DNA from 4 places in the Halomonas sp. IOP_14 genome. Region 4 is predicted to be linked to each of the others. Evidence: predicted binding sites of a transcription regulator. Region 4 holds the regulator's gene; each other region holds the start of a gene.
The links. Region 4 encodes PhoB, which activates phosphate uptake and scavenging genes when phosphate is short. Its sites were predicted from a motif close to TGTCATANNNNTGTCANA; they were not measured.

Region 1 (4,182 bases), on a different contig from region 4:
CTCAAGCCCAGCGTCTTGCCGAGACGCCGGGGTTGCGTGCCGTATTGATTGACCTGCGTGAAGCCACCAATGTCGATTCGACGGCGCTTGGTTTTTTGGCCAAGGTCGCGATGGCGGTGAAAGGGCGCCTGGAGCAGCCGCCGACGATTATTGTCGATAATCCTGATGTACGGCAGATGTTGGACGTGATGGGCTTTGCGCGTTTCTTCACGCTGATGGAAGCGCCGCTACAACAGACGAGTACGCTCAACAATGAGCTTGAAGAGCTGCCCCAAGAGCCGGCAGACGAAGAGGGACTGCGCGATCGTATCCTGGAAGCCCACCGTATTTTAATGCATATGAACGAGCATAACCGTGAGCAGTTTCAGCCACTGGTTGACATGCTTGAGTCGCAAGACGCCACTACGCATCACTAAGCTCCCCTCTCCTTGATAAGCCCCTGGCCTCTCCCAAGGGCTATCTACCGATAGTCTCCAATCCCGACAAAGGCCTTAAAATCAGCTATGATTAGCGGCCTATCTATTCCAGTGCGTACATTATCGCCTTAAGGAGACCCATGGATCTTAATCCTCGCCGGGTAGCACTGTTGGTTGCCGCCAATACGGCGCTGGCACCCTTTGCTATCGACGCTTATTTGCCTGCCATGGGTATCATTGCTGAAAGCATTGGCGCCAGTATTCACCGTACTGAACTCTCCATCAGCGTATTCTTGTTCGGCTTTGCATTGGGCCAGCTATGCTTTGGGCCGCTTTCGGATCGGATGGGTAGAAAGCCTGTGCTGTTGGGCGGATTGGTGGTGTTTATGCTGGCAAGTCTTGCTATTACGATGGCGAACAGTTTGCCCACGCTGCTGGCTTGGCGGTTTATTCAAGCGCTGGGAGGCGGGGCCTGCGTGGTCAACTCGGCGGCGATTGTGCGCGACTGCTTTAGCGGGCGTGAGGCCGCCAAAGTGATGTCCACCATGGCAATGATTATGATGCTGGCGCCGCTGGTGGCGCCTGCAGTGGGCAGTTTGCTACTGCACGTGGCCGGCTGGTGGCTGATTTTTGTGTTCTTAGCCGTTTACGCAGGCTTTTTGCTCTGGCTGCTAGGAACGCGGTTACCTGAAACCCGCGATATGTCGCTGCCGGCAGCTTCACCACGGCAGGTAATACGCAACTACGCCAGCGTGCTTAAGCATCGTGAAGGCATGGGCTATATCTGTGCGGTAGCGGCTTCCTTTGCGGGCCTGTTTGCCTTTGTGACCGCTTCGCCGTTTCTTTATCTCGACTATTTTGGCCTCTCGCCCGGCACTTATCCGCTAGTGTTTGGGGTCAACGTGGTCGTTATTGCGCTCTCTAATCGGGTCAATATTCATCTGCTCCGCAAGCGCACTCCTCAGCAGAATTTGCGTTTAGGGTTGCTTATACAACTGGTGGCCGCGCTTGGGTTGGTAGCGGTGACCGCCCTGGACATCGCGTCGCTAGTGATCGTGGTGCCGTTGATTATGCTGTTTACCGGTATGATCGGGCTGATTACACCCAACGCGATCTCGTCGTTACTGGATCATTTTGGCCATATCAGCGCCACGGCAACGGCGCTACTGGGCGGGATCCAGTTTACCTGCGGCGCCCTCGCGGGAGTGATGGTAGGGCTGTTCGAGGTAGAGCATCTTTGGCCCATGGTACTCACCATGCTGGGCGCTGCGTTGCTAGGCAATATCGGTGTGCGCAAACTGACTAAAGCACCTGCTGCGGATGAATAGTTTTCAAATGGATAGGGCGTATGGATAGAGCATATGGATAGTTTGAATGGGTAAGTTGAATGGATAGCATGCTGGCTTGGGTCAATATGCCGATGAGCACTTGGTTAGCTTGCTCCGCCGTACTGTTAATGGGTGCTTTTGTGCAGCGCGCTACCGGCTTTGGTTTGGCCATTATTGGCGCACCGCTACTGTTGATGCTAGAGCCTCGTCTGGTGCCGGTCACTCTGGTACTGTTCGGATTTACCGTCTCCCTGATGATGGTGCGTCATTACTGGCACGAGGTGCGCCTGGATTCCATTGGCATGGCGCTAGTGGGGCGCCTTCCCGGCAATGCGCTGGGTATTTGGCTGCTACTCGCCGCCCCCATGTCTGTGTTAGAAAAGCTGATTGCGGTCATCGTCCTGTTTGCGGTACTCGTCACCTTGTGCCGCTTTCAGTTGCCGGTAAACCGAATAACGCTGTTTGGCGCTGGGGTGCTCTCTGGCATTTTTGGCACCGTTGCGGCTATTGGTGGCCCACCCATCGTGCTGCTGATGCACGGCTTACCCACTGATCGTGTGCGCGGCAATCTAGCCGCCTTTTTCATTTTGACCTCTCTATTGACCTTAATCACCCTTGCCTTGGCTGACCAGATTCAGCTTTGGCATTTCCAGGTCGCGCTTACCTTCCTACCTGCAGTATTAATAGGTAACGCCTTGGCAGATACCGTAGCCCACCGTTTAGACCGACGCATGCTGCAAGGTGCCTCGCTGGCGTTATGCACCCTCGCGGCGCTAGGACTTTTGTGGTGATGTAAGGTCGGGTTGCCTCTATGTAACGAAAAATTTTCTACGTTTTGCTCGCTGTCATGAAGTTGTCATGGAACCAGTGCAAGGTATGCCTTGCGAAGGCCAGATCCCTACATGAACAGGAGTATTTCGCATGAACCGTATTCTAAAAACCACCGTTATCGCGGCTGCTGTAATGAGCGTTGCCGGTGTTGCTCAAGCCCGTGATCAAATCCGAATCGTTGGTTCCAGTACCGTTTACCCGTTTGCCAGCTACGTAACGGAAGAGTTCGGTGCGACTACTGGTAACCCGACGCCTGTTATTGAATCGACTGGTTCGGGCGGCGGTTTGCGTCTGTTCTGTAATGGTGTTGGTGAAGGCACACCCGACATTACTAACGCTTCTCGTCGCATGAAAGTGTCTGAGTTTGAGCGTTGTGAAGAGAACGGCGTTACCGATATCACCGAGGCTAAAATCGGTTCTGACGGCATCGTATTGGGTCAATCAAGCGAAAACGATGACATTGCTTTAACCCGCGAACAGATCTTCATGGCGGTAGCTGCCATGGTGCCGGTTGATGGCGAGTTAGTTGAAAACCCCTACACCAACTGGAGCGAGATCGATTCTTCGCTGCCAGACCGTGAAATCTCCATTTATGGGCCGCCGACAACTTCGGGTACCCGCGATGCTTTTGAAGAGCTGGTAATGGAATCTGCGTCTGAGGGTATGGATGTTTACGGCGATGAAGGCTACACCGATATTCGTTCTGACGGTGTTTACATCGATGCCGGTGAAAACGACAACCTGATCGTTCAGCGCCTTTCAGAAGACACCGGTGCCTTTGGTATCTTCGGCTACTCTTTCCTTGAAGAGAATACTGACACGATCAGCGCTGCCAGTATTGATGGCGTCGATCCTGAGGCTGAGGCGATCAGCTCCGGTGACTATCCTATCGCGCGTTCACTGTGGTTCTACGTGAAGAACCAGCACGCTGAAGACGTCCCGCCGATGTACGATTACGTCGATATGTTTATGAGCGAAATGATGATTGGCGATGATGGCTACTTGCGTGATATCGGCTTGATCGTTCTGCCAGAAGAAGAGCGCGAAGAGTGGCGCCAGGCTGTTGCAGATCGCACTTCAATGACAGCAGACGTTCTTAAGTAAGTTGGTAGGTCAGATTAAAAGTGGTCGGCAGCGCAAGCTGCCGACCCGTTATTGTTGATAGGTTTCTTAACCGGTGACCACGTGAGAGAGATGCGATGCAGACCAACCAGCTTCTTCTGATTTTTTGCAGTGCATTATTGCTGCTGGGGCTGCTGGCTTTTTTTGCTGGCCGTTCAAAAGCCACTCGGTTACGTAGCGCGGGTACGGCGATGTTCGCCCAGCCTGACCAATACGCTTGGTTTACAGTACTCTCCACCGCCGGGCCAGCCGTGGTAGTGAGTGCCTTGGGCGCTTTCGTTTTGCTTCTAATGGGCGCCGACATTCCTACGCTTTATCTGCTGGCGGCGAGCTTAGTGATAGCAGCCATCGGGCTACTGGTGAGTCTTAATCAAGTAAAACCCGATTTTCATGCCCGTCAAGCCATTGAGCGGGTCATTCGCATGACCCTGGCTGGGGCAGCGTTAATCTCCATTTTGACGACCTTTGGTATTTTAATTTCGATT
Region 2 (4,182 bases), on a different contig from region 4:
GCGGCACCTTCAAATGCAAATCTGCTCGATCTAATGCAGATAAACATGAAGATGCCGCTGTGATCTTATCGCTCAGATGCTTCTAAAGCCTTTCGAGCCTTGGCGTACTACGTTTACAAGTGCTGTTTATTATTCGTTAGCCGAACATACCCTTGAACATAAAGAAGAACAGAATCGCCAGGCCAGCGCCTGCTGGTAGCGTGATCAGCCATGACATGGCAATCGTGCCGATGACCCGCAGGTTCAATGCCGCCATGCCGCGTGCCAGCCCCACCCCAAGAATCGCGCCGACCAGGGTGTGGGTGGTGGAAATCGGCAGGCCAGTGCCCGAGGCCAGCACCACCGTCGTGGCTGCCGCCAGGGTAGCGGCAAAGCCACGGCTGGGGGTCAGTTCCGTAATCCCGGTACCCACGGTAGCGATGACCTTATGGCCGTAGGTGACCAAGCCCACTACGATACCAGCTCCACCCAATACGAGTACCCACCAGGGCACCAGTGCGGAACCACCAATTTCACCGCCGGTTTGCACCACGCTGATGACTGCCGCCAGTGGGCCAACCGCATTCGCCACATCGTTGGAGCCGTGGGCAAAGGCCATGGCGCAGGCGGTGAAGATCATCAGCACGCCGAACACACGCTCAACATTGGCATAGCCGAAGTGGTCGTTGGTATTGTGCTCGAACTTGATACGCCGCTGCATGATCAGGCCAATACCCATGATCACCAGGCCCAGCAGGATCGACAACAACAGGCTCTGATTGAAGGTTAGATCCAACCCCACATGAGATAACCCTTTGGTCAGCGTGACCATCGAAACGATGAAGCCCACCAGAAACACATAACCGGGTACGTAGCGTTTGGCGGCCGTGAACGGGTTGGCGTCCTCGAAAATCAGGTGGTGTACCGATTTAAACAGCACGAAACCGATGGTACCTGCCAACAAGGGGGAGACCACCCAACTGGCGGCAATCTTGCCTACCGCACCCCAGTCCACCGTGGCAGGGCCTAGCCCTGCAACCGCAAAGCCTACGATCGCGCCGACAATCGAGTGCGTCGTGGAAACCGGCCAGCCTTTCATGGAGGCCACCAGCAGCCATGTCCCCGCCGCCAGCAGGGCTGCCAGCATGCCGTAGACCAGCAATTGTGGGTCGTCCTGTAGCAGTTCGGGGTCGATAATACCTTTACGGATCGTATTGGTAACTTCGCCACCGGCTAGCCAGGCACCCAGGAATTCAAAAATGACCGCAATCAGGATAGCCTGTTTGATGGTGATCGCTTTCGACCCCACCGAGGTTCCCATGGCATTGGCCACGTCGTTGGCGCCAACGCCCCAGGCCATGAAAAAGCCAAACAAACAGGCCAGGATGATAAAGATTTCACCGTGCTGGGCAATAATCAGCATGAAAGTCCCCTTAGCGGGCAGTCAGGATCTGCAGACGGCTACCCACGCGCTCGGCGCGGTCGGATAGTTCGCCAACCCATTCAATGATCTTGTAGAGAAAGATCACGTCCACTGGTGGTAGCTGGCTCTCAAGCTTGAACAGCTGGCGGCGAATGGTGATCTGTTGGTCGTCGGCTTGGTGTTCGAGAGTGTGCAGCTCACGGATCATCTTCTGCATCACATCCGAGACATTTTTGCCAAAGCCGGACTCGAGCAGATCCTTGAGCTCTTCTAGCGCTTGACGCGCTTGCGCCACGCAGGCAACGCTGGTTCGAATGTAGTCGCGCATCGGCGCGGCCAGCTCATCCGGCACGCGCATTTTACGCCCCAGCATAATGCCGGTAATGTCACGCACCTTGTTGGCGATCTTGTCCTGCACGCTGATCAGATCAAGCAGATCGGAGCGCGACACCGGAAGAAACATGGTGTTGGGCAGGTTCAACCGTAGTTCTGTTTTCAGCGTATCGGCGTCATGCTCTAGGCGGGTGACGTTTTCGCGCAGCTCAGCCGCTTTGTCCCAGTCATCAACCAGGGTTGCTTCAAAAAACGGCAACAGCTGATCGGCACACTCATTCGTCTTGACGATATGGGCCAATAACGGCTGGAATGGCGAGCGGCCAAACATCGAAGAAAAAGGATTGGAGGTAACCATAATGCCTTTTAGCCTGTTTTCGGGGAGCCTGGAAATGGCGGCGCCAGTATAAAGAGTGCGCCTGCCGCCGTCATGAAAAGTTCACAAATGTAATCAAATATTCATTTAAATGTCACGATAACGAGGTGGCTAGCGTCATGAAAAGCCCAAACCCCATGGAAGTGGAACTTAAACTGGCCCTTGCCCCGACAGGGCCTGCGGCGCTGACTCAACACCCGTATCTCGCTTCACACGCCGTGCGTAAACAAACGTTGACCAATACCTACTTTGATACCCCTCAGGGTGATCTGGCGAAAGCACATATTGCGCTGCGACTTCGCCAGGTAGACGGCCAGGTGCTGCAAACGGTGAAAACCGCTGGCCAAGGTGGTGGCGGGCTTTCCCAGCGCGAAGAGTGGGAGTGGCAAGTGGCTGGTCCGCAGTTGGATCTCGCTTCAATTGCCAAACTCCCCCCTTTTCAAGGCGAACTTAGCGGTGTGCTAGATGCCCTCGCTCCCCAACTCAGCACCGATTTCACACGGCGTAGCTGGCAGCTAAAAGAGGGCGGACAAGGTCAGGAGAGTCATGTCGAGCTGGTATTGGATGAAGGCGAAATTATTAGCGGTGACTACCGCACGCCGATTCGCGAAGCAGAGCTCGAATTAAAAGGCGGCGAGCCTGAAGCTCTGTGGGCGCTGGCATTGACCCTTGCTGAACAGGTACCCCTGCGACCCTCGGACAGTAGCAAGGCGGCCCGTGGCAATGCGCTTAGTAGCCAACACTGGCCGCTCCCCGAAGCGCACTCCCCGGCAGAGTGGCTGCACCGTGCCACGCTGGCGCTGGACGCCTACCACGACAGCCAACAAGCCAGCTTTTTAAACGATGCCCAGCAGGCGCTGGCCACTCTCGCCGAACATCCCGAACTGGATGCCACCGCACGCGCTTATGCCCAGGCGCTGCCTGGCGCGCTCGATGCGGACGGCCAGCCCAATGCAGCCTACGGTAAAGCGGCGTTAGCGCTCGCCCATCGCTTGGCGTACCAAACCGCGCTACGCTAGGTCCTAGCGCACTTTTCAGGACGGCATTGAGGTCCACTTCAGGATGATGCAATGAATTTAAACTTAACCCCCGGCGCGGAAGGCCTACGCACCCGCCTGTTTCATATCATATTTGAGTCTGACACGCCGGGAGCCAAAGCGTTTGATATCGCCTTGATTGTGGCGATTCTACTCAGCGTTGCGGTCATTATGCTGGGCAGTATCGAGACTTATGCCGAGCGGTACGGTGAGCTATTCTTCTATCTTGAGTGGGTCTTCACGCTATTGTTCAGCATTGAGCTGATCTTGCGCATTTACTGCCTGGAAAAGCCGACGCTCTATTTAAGAAGCTTTTACGGGATCGTCGACTTGATTGCCGTGTTGCCCCCATGGCTAGTGCTTTTGGTACCAGGCGCCCATGGATTGGTGATCGTTCGTCTGCTGCGAGTACTGCGCATTTTTCGTATTCTGCGCCTGATGGAGTTTGTCGGCGAGGCGCGTCTTTTAATGGATGCCCTTAAACGCAGCATGCGCCAGATATTGCTGTTTTTTAGCGCCATATTAATGGTGATTACCCTGTTCGCGGCGCTGATGTACACCATCGAATCCTCTGAGGCGGGCTTCACCAGTATTCCGATGTCGATGTACTGGGCCATTGTCAGCATGACCACCGTCGGCTATGGCGACATCGTCCCCGCTACTGCGCTGGGTAAATCGATTACGGTGGTACTCATGCTGCTCGGCTACTCGATCATTGCCGTGCCCACCGGGGTGTTTTCCGCTCAGGTGATTCGCTCGATCCGTGAAGAGCGTTACTCCGAAGAAGCCTGCCCCGGCTGCGGTCACGAACGCCATGAAAAACGCGCCCGCTACTGCCTACGCTGCGGCACCTGGCTGGATGAAGACAGCGAAGACCCGCGCAAGAAGGATGACGACAAAACAGATGACGCTCAAGAAAATCGCCACGAGAGTGACGAAGACAAGAACTAAGACAAAAACGCGCCCCAAGACAGCTAAGCTAAATCGTCAAACAAAATAGCCAAATCTGGGGCGCGCAGCGTTTATTTAATGCG
Region 3 (4,182 bases), on a different contig from region 4:
GTGGGCCACTATCAACTGGACCATTGCCGAAACGCTACTGGCCATTGACGCGCCGCTGAGTGGTACCGCTCAACAAAATGGCTACCATGAGTGGGTAGGGGAGCCAAGAATCCCCGACGGCGTTGCAGATATTGGCCTGCGATCACAGCCCAACCTCGAACTCATGGCGCAATCGCCACCGACGCAAACGTTCATTTCGCCGATGTTCGCCAGTTTGACAGAGCGTCTGGAGAGAATTGCCCCCGTCACGTCGTTCTCCCCCTATTCTCCCGGCACTCATACCTGGCAAGAGATACAAACACTCACCCGGCAGCTAGGTGAGTTGACCGGCCACCGGCTACAGGCAGCGCAGCTAATCAACGAAACGCATGCGTTGATGGACACGCTTAGCCAACAGCGTCCCGATGCACCGCCGCTGCTGATGGTGCAATTCATGGATGCCCGCCATGTCAGGGTTTTTGGTGACAACAGTCTCTATAATGCCGTGCTTGAACGAATCAATTTGACCAATGCCTGGGATCGGCCTACCAACGCCTGGGGATTTTCACTCGTGGGTATCGAAGCGCTCTACGACTATCCTGAGGCCACGCTGGTCGTTGTCGAGCCGGTGCCCGCTGGGGTCGAAGACGCACTGGCGAAAAGTGGTTTATGGCAACACTTACCCAGCGTTAAAAACGCCACTCTATTGCGCTTACCGCCGGTATGGAGTTTTGGCGCGCTGCCTTCCGCTCAACGCTTTGCTCGGGAGCTGGTTTCTGCCCTGACGTCGCGCACCCACCTTGAGTAAGCGTTTGAGCGCTTAACCCTATTTCCGATCAGGCTAGGTGCTATTTCATGCGTCAATGGCGCCGGTGGCGCTGTCATTTTGCAGGCTGACCATGCCTTTCCAGCGCTTTTCCAACAACCAACTCCAGCTCTCTTGGTGGATATCCAGCCTCTTGGGGAACATGGTGATATGCCCACTGGGGCGAGAACCGTGACCAAATCGCTCTGGATTTCGTTGGCACCTTAAAACGTTCTGCTGCTTTTATTGTGCAGAATACTGCTCATTAATTTTTCCTGAAGCTTATTTTGCGCACTAAACTGCTCATATTGGATATCTTGAGCACTATTCTGCGCACAGGTGGTGCTTGAAACTGACAGTACAGATTCATTTTGATAAGGCTTGGCACGATGCGGGTTAATTGTCGTTACCTGCCCACGAATATTGGACGCGAGGTTCGTTGGCTTGCGCACTCTTGATACTCGGCTCAAGCGCTGGGGCTGTTATGAAAAAACACGCTGCTGATGATCGTGAAGCGGCGTTGGTGACGCTGTTGAAACGCTTTTATGCGGGCGAGCTCACCGATGGGCAGTTGTTACGTGCCCTGCGGCGCCGCCGACACAGTGAGTTCAATCGCATCATGTCGCCAAAGCTCATCGTCATAATCGATGGCTCGGCCATTCTGGTCGTAGTTGATACGAGTGACGCGCTGAGCAGGCCCTCCTGAGGCCGCGCGCAGTGCCTCAGCCGCACGACTATGCAGCACCGTGGAGCAGAGCTCGAAGCTGACACGGCTGATGCGTACGCCGTAGTGGCTGCGATAGAGTTCGGTGAGTGAGCAGGTCACGAGGTCGTGCTCGAGAATCCCGGGGAAGCAGTCCGCGCGCAGGTAGTGTTCGACGTATAGCACGGGGCGCCCATCGATACGGCGTGCCCGGATGATGTGGAAAACCGGTGCTCCTTCCAGGATGCCCAGGCGGGCCGCGACCTTGGGTTGGGCAGGGCACTGGGTGGCTTTGAGTACCTCGGTTTCCGGGCAGCGCTGCTGGGACGCTACCATTTCCTTGAACGGCAGAGAGGCGAGTAAGTCGTAGCGAAGACGAGGAGGAGAGACGAACCAGCCGCGGCGGCTCTCCCGATAGATGCGACCTTCGGCCTCCAGTTGCATCAACGCCTCACGCAGTGTGATGCGTGTGGTTGAGAAGCGCTCCATCATCTGTCGTTCGGAGGGTAGGCGCCCAGTGGCAGAGGGGGTCTCCTCTGCCAGCATGCCCAGTAGCGCCTGCTGAAGGCGGCTGGTCGGTGGCGTCAGGCGGGGTAAGGCGTTATCCGCGCTAAATGGCGTGGCGTGTGGCAGCGTAGTGGTCAAAGGAAGCTCGCTTCTGGTCTAGTTCAGACTGCTTAAGCTCACACGCAGTCGTCTGCAGGTTATTTTAGCGAAGGTATCATGTCAGGGCGATGACATGTCTGATCTATAACCGCCAATTTCAGCAGCAATTTCCGCTATTGTAAGGACATGTGAATGTCATTCAAGCGACATGCCTTTGTCATTTCCACCTCCTAGTATGCCTTTTGTCAGCCGTTACTGAACTAGACCAGATGGCGGCATTACCCTGACTAACCGAATGAGGCCATACTGTGAATCCGACACGCTCGTCGCTGCTGCAACTGACGCTAACCGCTGCGCTCGGAACGGCGCTTCTCGCCAGCCAAGCCCAAGCGGATACCGACCTGTCCGAACTGATCGCCGCTGCCCAGGAGGAGGGGCGCGTCGACAGCGTCGGCATGCCGGACTCCTGGGCCAACTGGAAAGACACCTGGGCCGATTTGCACGAACAGTATGGTTTGGAGCACATGGATACCGACATGAGCTCCGCCGAGGAAATTGCCAAGTTCAAGGCCGAGGGTGAAAATGCCACCGTTGATATCGGTGACGTGGGCATCAGCTTTGGCCCCATCGCCGTGTCAGAAGGCGTGACTCAGCCCTACAAGCCGACGACCTGGGAAGAGATTCCCGATTGGGCCAAGGATGAGGACGGCCACTGGGTATTGGGCTATACCGGCACTATTGCCTTTATGATCAACAAGCAGCTAGTGCCGGAGGAGGAGCGGCCGCGCACCTTTGCTGACTTGGTCGAGGGCGACTACAGCGTAGCGCTGGGCGCCGTAGGGCAAGCGGCGCAGGCTAACAGCTCGGTGCTCGCCGCCGCCTATGCCAACGGAGGTGATGAAAATAACCTGCTGCCAGGGCTGGAGCTGTTTGCCGAACTGGCCCGCCAGGGGCGGTTGTCACTGGCGGATCCCAGCATCGCCAACCTCGAGAAAGGGGAAGTCGAGGTTGCGCTGATGTGGGACTTCAACGCTCTGAACTACCGTGATCAGATCAACCGTGATGCCTTCGATGTGGTCATTCCTGGCGATGCCTCGGTGACTTCTGGCTACGCCACCATCATCAACAAGCACGCTCCGCATCCAAACGCGGCCAAGCTGGCTCGCGAGTTCATCCTCTCTGACGAGGGGCAGTTCAACTTGGCGGAGGGGTATGCCCGCCCGATTCGCGCCGAGCACCTGACCCTCCCCGACGAGATCGCCGCCAAACTGCTGCCCAATGAGCAGTACGCCAATGCCCGCGCGGTAGAGGATTTCGACGCCTGGGAAATGAGCGCTCGGCAGCTGCCGAGCCAGTGGCAGTCCCAGGTGCTGATCCATCAACAGTAACCACCTCCTCTTCCCGACTGACGGCCGCCTCCCCAGGAGGCGGCAAGGAGCCTGTGATGTCTCACCGCGTCATTCTCGTGGTGCTCGATGGCCTTAACCATGCCGTGGGGCGGCACGCTATGGGCCACCTACACGCTCTCTGTGAAGCGGGCCGTGGCAGCTTCCACGCGCTTAATTGCGAGCTGCCAGCCATGTCCCGCCCCCTCTATGAGTGTTTGCTGACCGGCGACCGTCCTGTGGACTCTGGGGTGGTACATAACCAGGTGGTGCGCCGATCAACGGGCACCAGCCTATTCGATCTGGCGGTTCGCCAAGGGCGGCGTACCGCCGCGGCGGCCTATCACTGGGTCAGCGAGCTCTATCTTGAGGCTCCCTTCGTGCCTGCCCGCCACCGTTTCCACCAGAGTGCGGAGAGCGCGATCCAGGTGGGCCTCTTCTACTGGCAGGATCACTACCCTGACGATCACCTGTTCAGCGACGCCGAAGCGCTGCGCCGGCTCAACGCCCCTGACTTTCTGCTGGTGCACAGCATGAATGTCGATGATGCCGGCCATCGCCATGGCGGCGAGTCGCCCCAGTACCGCAACGCCGCACGTCGGGCCGATAGCGCCCTGGCAGACTATTTGCCGCAGTGGCTGGTTGAGGGCTACCAGGTGATGGTGACCGCCGACCACGGCATGAACGCCGACGGTTCTCACTCG
Region 4 (4,182 bases):
AGCGTTGGTCGCCCAATCGGCGCAACGCCCGGGCAAGGCCAACCCCTGCCATTCCAGTGCCAATAATCACCAGCGCAGAGTGCGAAGAGGTTTTCTGTGTTTGGGTGGCGGGCATGCAGACACCAAAAAAGTTGCTAAATAAGGTTGCGAAAAAAGAAGCGCTAAACCGAGTCGTTAAAAAAGTCGCTGAAACAAAAGCCTTTCAGTGCTCATGTTACACTAGCCAACCCGTTAATTGCCCTGGAGAACTCGGTGACGGCTGCTGCTTTTCGGCAAACTCCTCTATTTTCCCGCTGGCGCCCGATTGATGCGGCGCGCCCGGCGATGAGTGCTTCCTGGTGGCAGTGGGTTGCCTCCACCGACTCGTTAACCGCCCACTTAATGGTCGCAGGTGGCGAGAAGCCGTTTCGAGTACGACTGTTGCGCCAGGGGGTTGGTTGGCCGCGCCAGGATGAGGCTCAGGCGCTGGGCATTGGTGCCAAGCGTTACGCCTGGCTGCGGGAAGTGGCGCTGTGCTTAGATGGAACGCCATGGGTGGTGGCGCGCTCGGTCGCCCCGCTCTCACAGGTAAAGGGCCAACGGCTAGAGTGCCTGGGCGAGCGCTCGCTAGGTAGTTGGCTATTTCGCCAGCCGGGTTTAGTGCGTGGGCCATTGGAAGTAACGACGCATTCCCCCCAGTTTGCTAGCGTCAACGGCATACAGGAAGGCTGTGCCTGGGGAAGGCGCTCTGTTTTTTATCACGGCTGTAAGCACGGCAGTCTGTCGTTATTAGTGCAAGAGTATTTTTTGACGGCGATGGCGGATGATCTTGGCCTGCCTTCGCGCTAGGCTAGCGCCTGCATCTTATTCTTCGTGAGGTAAGCATGGATCGTTCACTGTTGCGGCCGAAGGGATGGGCTCGCGTGGCAGATTTTTTACAGCTGATGCGCTTGAATCGGCCGATAGGCACATGGCTTTTGATGTGGCCGACGCTGTGGGCATTATGGGTGGCTGCGGAAGGTGTACCAGGGCGAAATGTGCTGCTGATTTTTGTGGCCGGCGTTTATGTGATGCGCGCTGCGGGCTGCGTGGTCAATGACTATGCGGATCGCCACTTCGATGGGCATGTGAAACGCACAAAACAACGTCCGCTAGCGACGGGCCGTATCAGCGAAACCGAAGCTCAACTGCTGTTTATCGCCCTGGTGGCCGCTGCGTTTATTCTGGTATTACTGACCAACTGGTTTACGGTGCTGCTCTCGCTGGGCGGGGTGCTGCTGGCGATTATTTATCCGTTTATGAAGCGCTATACCCACTTTCCTCAGGTGGTGCTGGGCGCGGCTTTTTCCTGGGCAATTCCGATGGCTTTTGGCGCCGTGCTCGGCCACGTGCCGCTGGAAGCATGGCTGCTATTCTGCGCTAATGTGTGCTGGACAGTGGCCTACGATACCCAGTACGCCATGGTCGATCGCGACGACGATTTAAAAATTGGCATTAAATCGACGGCCGTGCTGTTTGGAAATGCGGATCGTTTGATTATCGGCTTACTCCAGCTAGCCACCCTGGGGTTGCTGGCTTGGGTAGGCTGGTGGGTTGGTTTAGGTGGTTTCTTCTGGTTAGGGCTAGCGGCAATGGCAGCGACTTTTCTGCATCAGCAGCGCTTAATTCGCGACCAGGAGCGGGATGCCTGCTTCCAGGCGTTTCTCAATAATCACTGGTCGGGACTGCTGATTTTTGCCGGTATCGCGCTAAGTTGGTGGCCTGCGGCTGGCTGATCGAGGCGATTGTCATGTAATTGTCATCAAGTCATGGTGTTATCGTCACTGACATGTCATTGATCTGTTTATCTTTGAACTGTTTTTCTTTGAACTAGTTTCTTTGAACACCGTGAGGCTCTGGTATGACCGCCAAGACCGTTCTGATTGTCGATGATGAGGCGTCGATTCGCGAGATGATCGCGGTAGCGCTGGAAATGGCTGACTATCGCGTGCTCGAAGCGGATAACGCCCAGGATGCCCATGCCATGGTGGTCGACCACCAACCCGATTTACTGCTGCTGGACTGGATGATGCCCGGCACTAGCGGTATTGAGCTGGCGAGACGCCTAAAGCGTGAAGAAACCACCGCTGAAATCCCGATTATTATGCTCACCGCGAAAGGCGAAGAGGATAATAAAATTCAAGGGCTTGAAGCCGGTGCCGATGACTATATCACCAAGCCTTTTTCACCCCGGGAATTGGTGGCACGGCTAAAAGCGGTGCTGCGCCGTGCGACGCCACGTGGCGTTGAAGACCCGATTGAGATTAACGGCCTGCTGCTTGATCCGGTGAGCCACCGGGTAAGTGCCCACGGCAAAGCGCTGGAAATGGGCCCCACCGAGTACCGTTTGCTGCAGTTTTTTATGACTCACCAAGAGCGCGCTTACACACGTAGCCAGCTGCTTGACCAAGTGTGGGGCGGCAATGTTTACGTTGAAGAGCGCACGGTCGATGTGCATATCCGCCGCTTGCGTAAAGCGCTGGGCGACGTGCATCAAAACCTGATCCAAACGGTTCGGGGTACCGGTTACCGTTTCTCTGCACGGGTGTAAATGTGCGTTTATGGAGTCGTGAGCTGTGGCGAATAGCGTGGCTGGCCACGCTGGGCACTTGCTTGGGCTGGCTGTTGGGCTCGGCTGGGCTGGGGCTTGCAGCAGGGCTTGCGGGATGCTTGTTTTACCACTTACGACAGTTACGCGAACTCTATTTGTGGCTCACCCTCCACCCTAACGATGAACCGCCTGCCGCTCGCGGGATGTGGGGCGAGCTATTCGATCGTTTATACCGCTATCAAAAAAGTCAGCGCATCACCCAAAGCCGTCTGCGGGCTACTTTGGCACGTATTCAAGAGTCGTCTGAAGCAATGCGTGATAGCGTGGTCATGCTTGATCGCCACGGTGATTTGGAGTGGTGGAACAGCGCCGCCACCGCCATGCTGGGGCTACAAACCGCCCATGATCGTGGTCAACACATTACCAACCTGCTGCGCGACCCGGGCTTTATCAGCTATTTTAATTCGCGTAACTACAGTGAGCCGTTAACGCTCACCTCACCGATTGATGAACGGCGAATCCTGCAGTATCAAATTACCCTCTACGGTGACGACGAACGCTTAGTGATGGCTCGCGATATCACCCGCTTGCATCGTCTTGAGCAGATGCGGCGCGACTTTGTCGCCAACGTTTCCCATGAGTTACGTACGCCGCTGACCGTTCTCTCCGGCTATTTGGAAACCTACAGTGATATCTCCGACCAGCTTCCGCCGCGCTTGGGACGTAGTATTCAGCAAATGCAGGAACAGACCCAGCGGATGCAGAATCTGGTCAACGATTTATTGCTGCTCTCGCGTTTGGAAATTGACCAGGGCGGCCAAGATCATCATCCACTGTCACTCGAGCCTTTACTGCAAAGCGTTTGTGATGATGCGCTGGCCCTATCGCATCAACGTCATACCATCACCGTCGCCCTTGAGAGCGATGCCCGACTGTTAGGCAGTGAACAGGAGATTCGCAGCGCCGTCTCTAACCTTGCCTTTAATGCGGTTCGCTACACGCCTGCTGGCAGCCAAATCACCCTGCGCTGGAAAGCTAGTGCTACTGGTGGCGGCTATATCGATGTGGAAGATAACGGTGAAGGGATTGATCCCGTTCATATTCCCCGACTAACAGAACGCTTTTACCGTGTTGATAAGGGGCGCAGCACTGCGACTGGCGGCACAGGTTTAGGCTTGGCGATCGTTAAGCACGTGCTGTTGCGCCACGATGCGCAACTACAAATTGAGTCCCTTCCCGGCAAGGGTGCGTTGTTTCGCTGCGCCTTCCCCCCCTCGCGTCTTGTTTAATTTAGCAAGTCATCCCATCGCATAATATTTGTAGCAATGTGCAATATTGGCATGCAAGGTTGGTAAAGCTTTACCCATGTGCCATTTTTACACAGCTTAAAGCGTTGTGTCGTGACTCAGTCGATGCCTTTTTGGCATAACTTATTTTTAATTAAGAGACTGATTTTGTTGTTTTTATTTATATGCTTAAGTTTTTTGGCATGCCTTCTGCAGAGTACAGATTGAAGGAAGATGACCGCAGGAATTGCTGGCTTCTCAGTAAGCCTTTCTTTCTTCATTAAGCGGTACTAAACAGCGATCGGAGGTAGGATATGACGTCCAAGG

Region 1: a site for PhoB is predicted at 2,588-2,605, ahead of K7H09_RS18770 (PstS family phosphate ABC transporter substrate-binding protein). Genes of this name have one in related genera too.
Region 2: a site for PhoB is predicted at 2,193-2,210, ahead of K7H09_RS13295 (CYTH domain-containing protein). Genes of this name have one in related genera too.
Region 3: a site for PhoB is predicted at 2,210-2,227, ahead of K7H09_RS13955 (UTRA domain-containing protein). Genes of this name have one in related genera too.

The regions. Positions count from the first base shown of each region.
Region 1 is NZ_JAINWD010000035.1:7,612-11,793, forward strand. It holds gene K7H09_RS18755 (STAS domain-containing protein) at 1-416, shown strand, start outside; gene K7H09_RS18760 (multidrug effflux MFS transporter) at 557-1,744, shown strand; gene K7H09_RS18765 (sulfite exporter TauE/SafE family protein) at 1,804-2,535, shown strand; gene K7H09_RS18770 (PstS family phosphate ABC transporter substrate-binding protein) at 2,666-3,679, shown strand; gene pstC (phosphate ABC transporter permease subunit PstC) at 3,775-4,182, shown strand, end outside.
Region 2 is NZ_JAINWD010000017.1:20,324-24,505, forward strand. It holds gene K7H09_RS13285 (inorganic phosphate transporter) at 137-1,402, opposite strand; gene K7H09_RS13290 (TIGR00153 family protein) at 1,413-2,093, opposite strand; gene K7H09_RS13295 (CYTH domain-containing protein) at 2,231-3,130, shown strand; gene K7H09_RS13300 (ion transporter) at 3,182-4,099, shown strand.
Region 3 is NZ_JAINWD010000018.1:66,515-70,696, forward strand. It holds gene K7H09_RS13950 (ABC transporter substrate-binding protein) at 1-787, shown strand, start outside; gene K7H09_RS13955 (UTRA domain-containing protein) at 1,359-2,132, opposite strand; gene K7H09_RS13960 (ABC transporter substrate-binding protein) at 2,402-3,481, shown strand; gene K7H09_RS13965 (alkaline phosphatase family protein) at 3,538-4,182, shown strand, end outside.
Region 4 is NZ_JAINWD010000007.1:91,139-95,320, reverse strand. It holds gene K7H09_RS07515 (NAD(P)/FAD-dependent oxidoreductase) at 1-115, opposite strand, end outside; gene K7H09_RS07510 (chorismate--pyruvate lyase family protein) at 253-828, shown strand; gene ubiA (4-hydroxybenzoate octaprenyltransferase) at 864-1,754, shown strand; gene phoB (phosphate regulon transcriptional regulator PhoB) at 1,880-2,569, shown strand; gene phoR (phosphate regulon sensor histidine kinase PhoR) at 2,572-3,858, shown strand; gene K7H09_RS07490 (hypothetical protein) at 4,170-4,182, shown strand, end outside.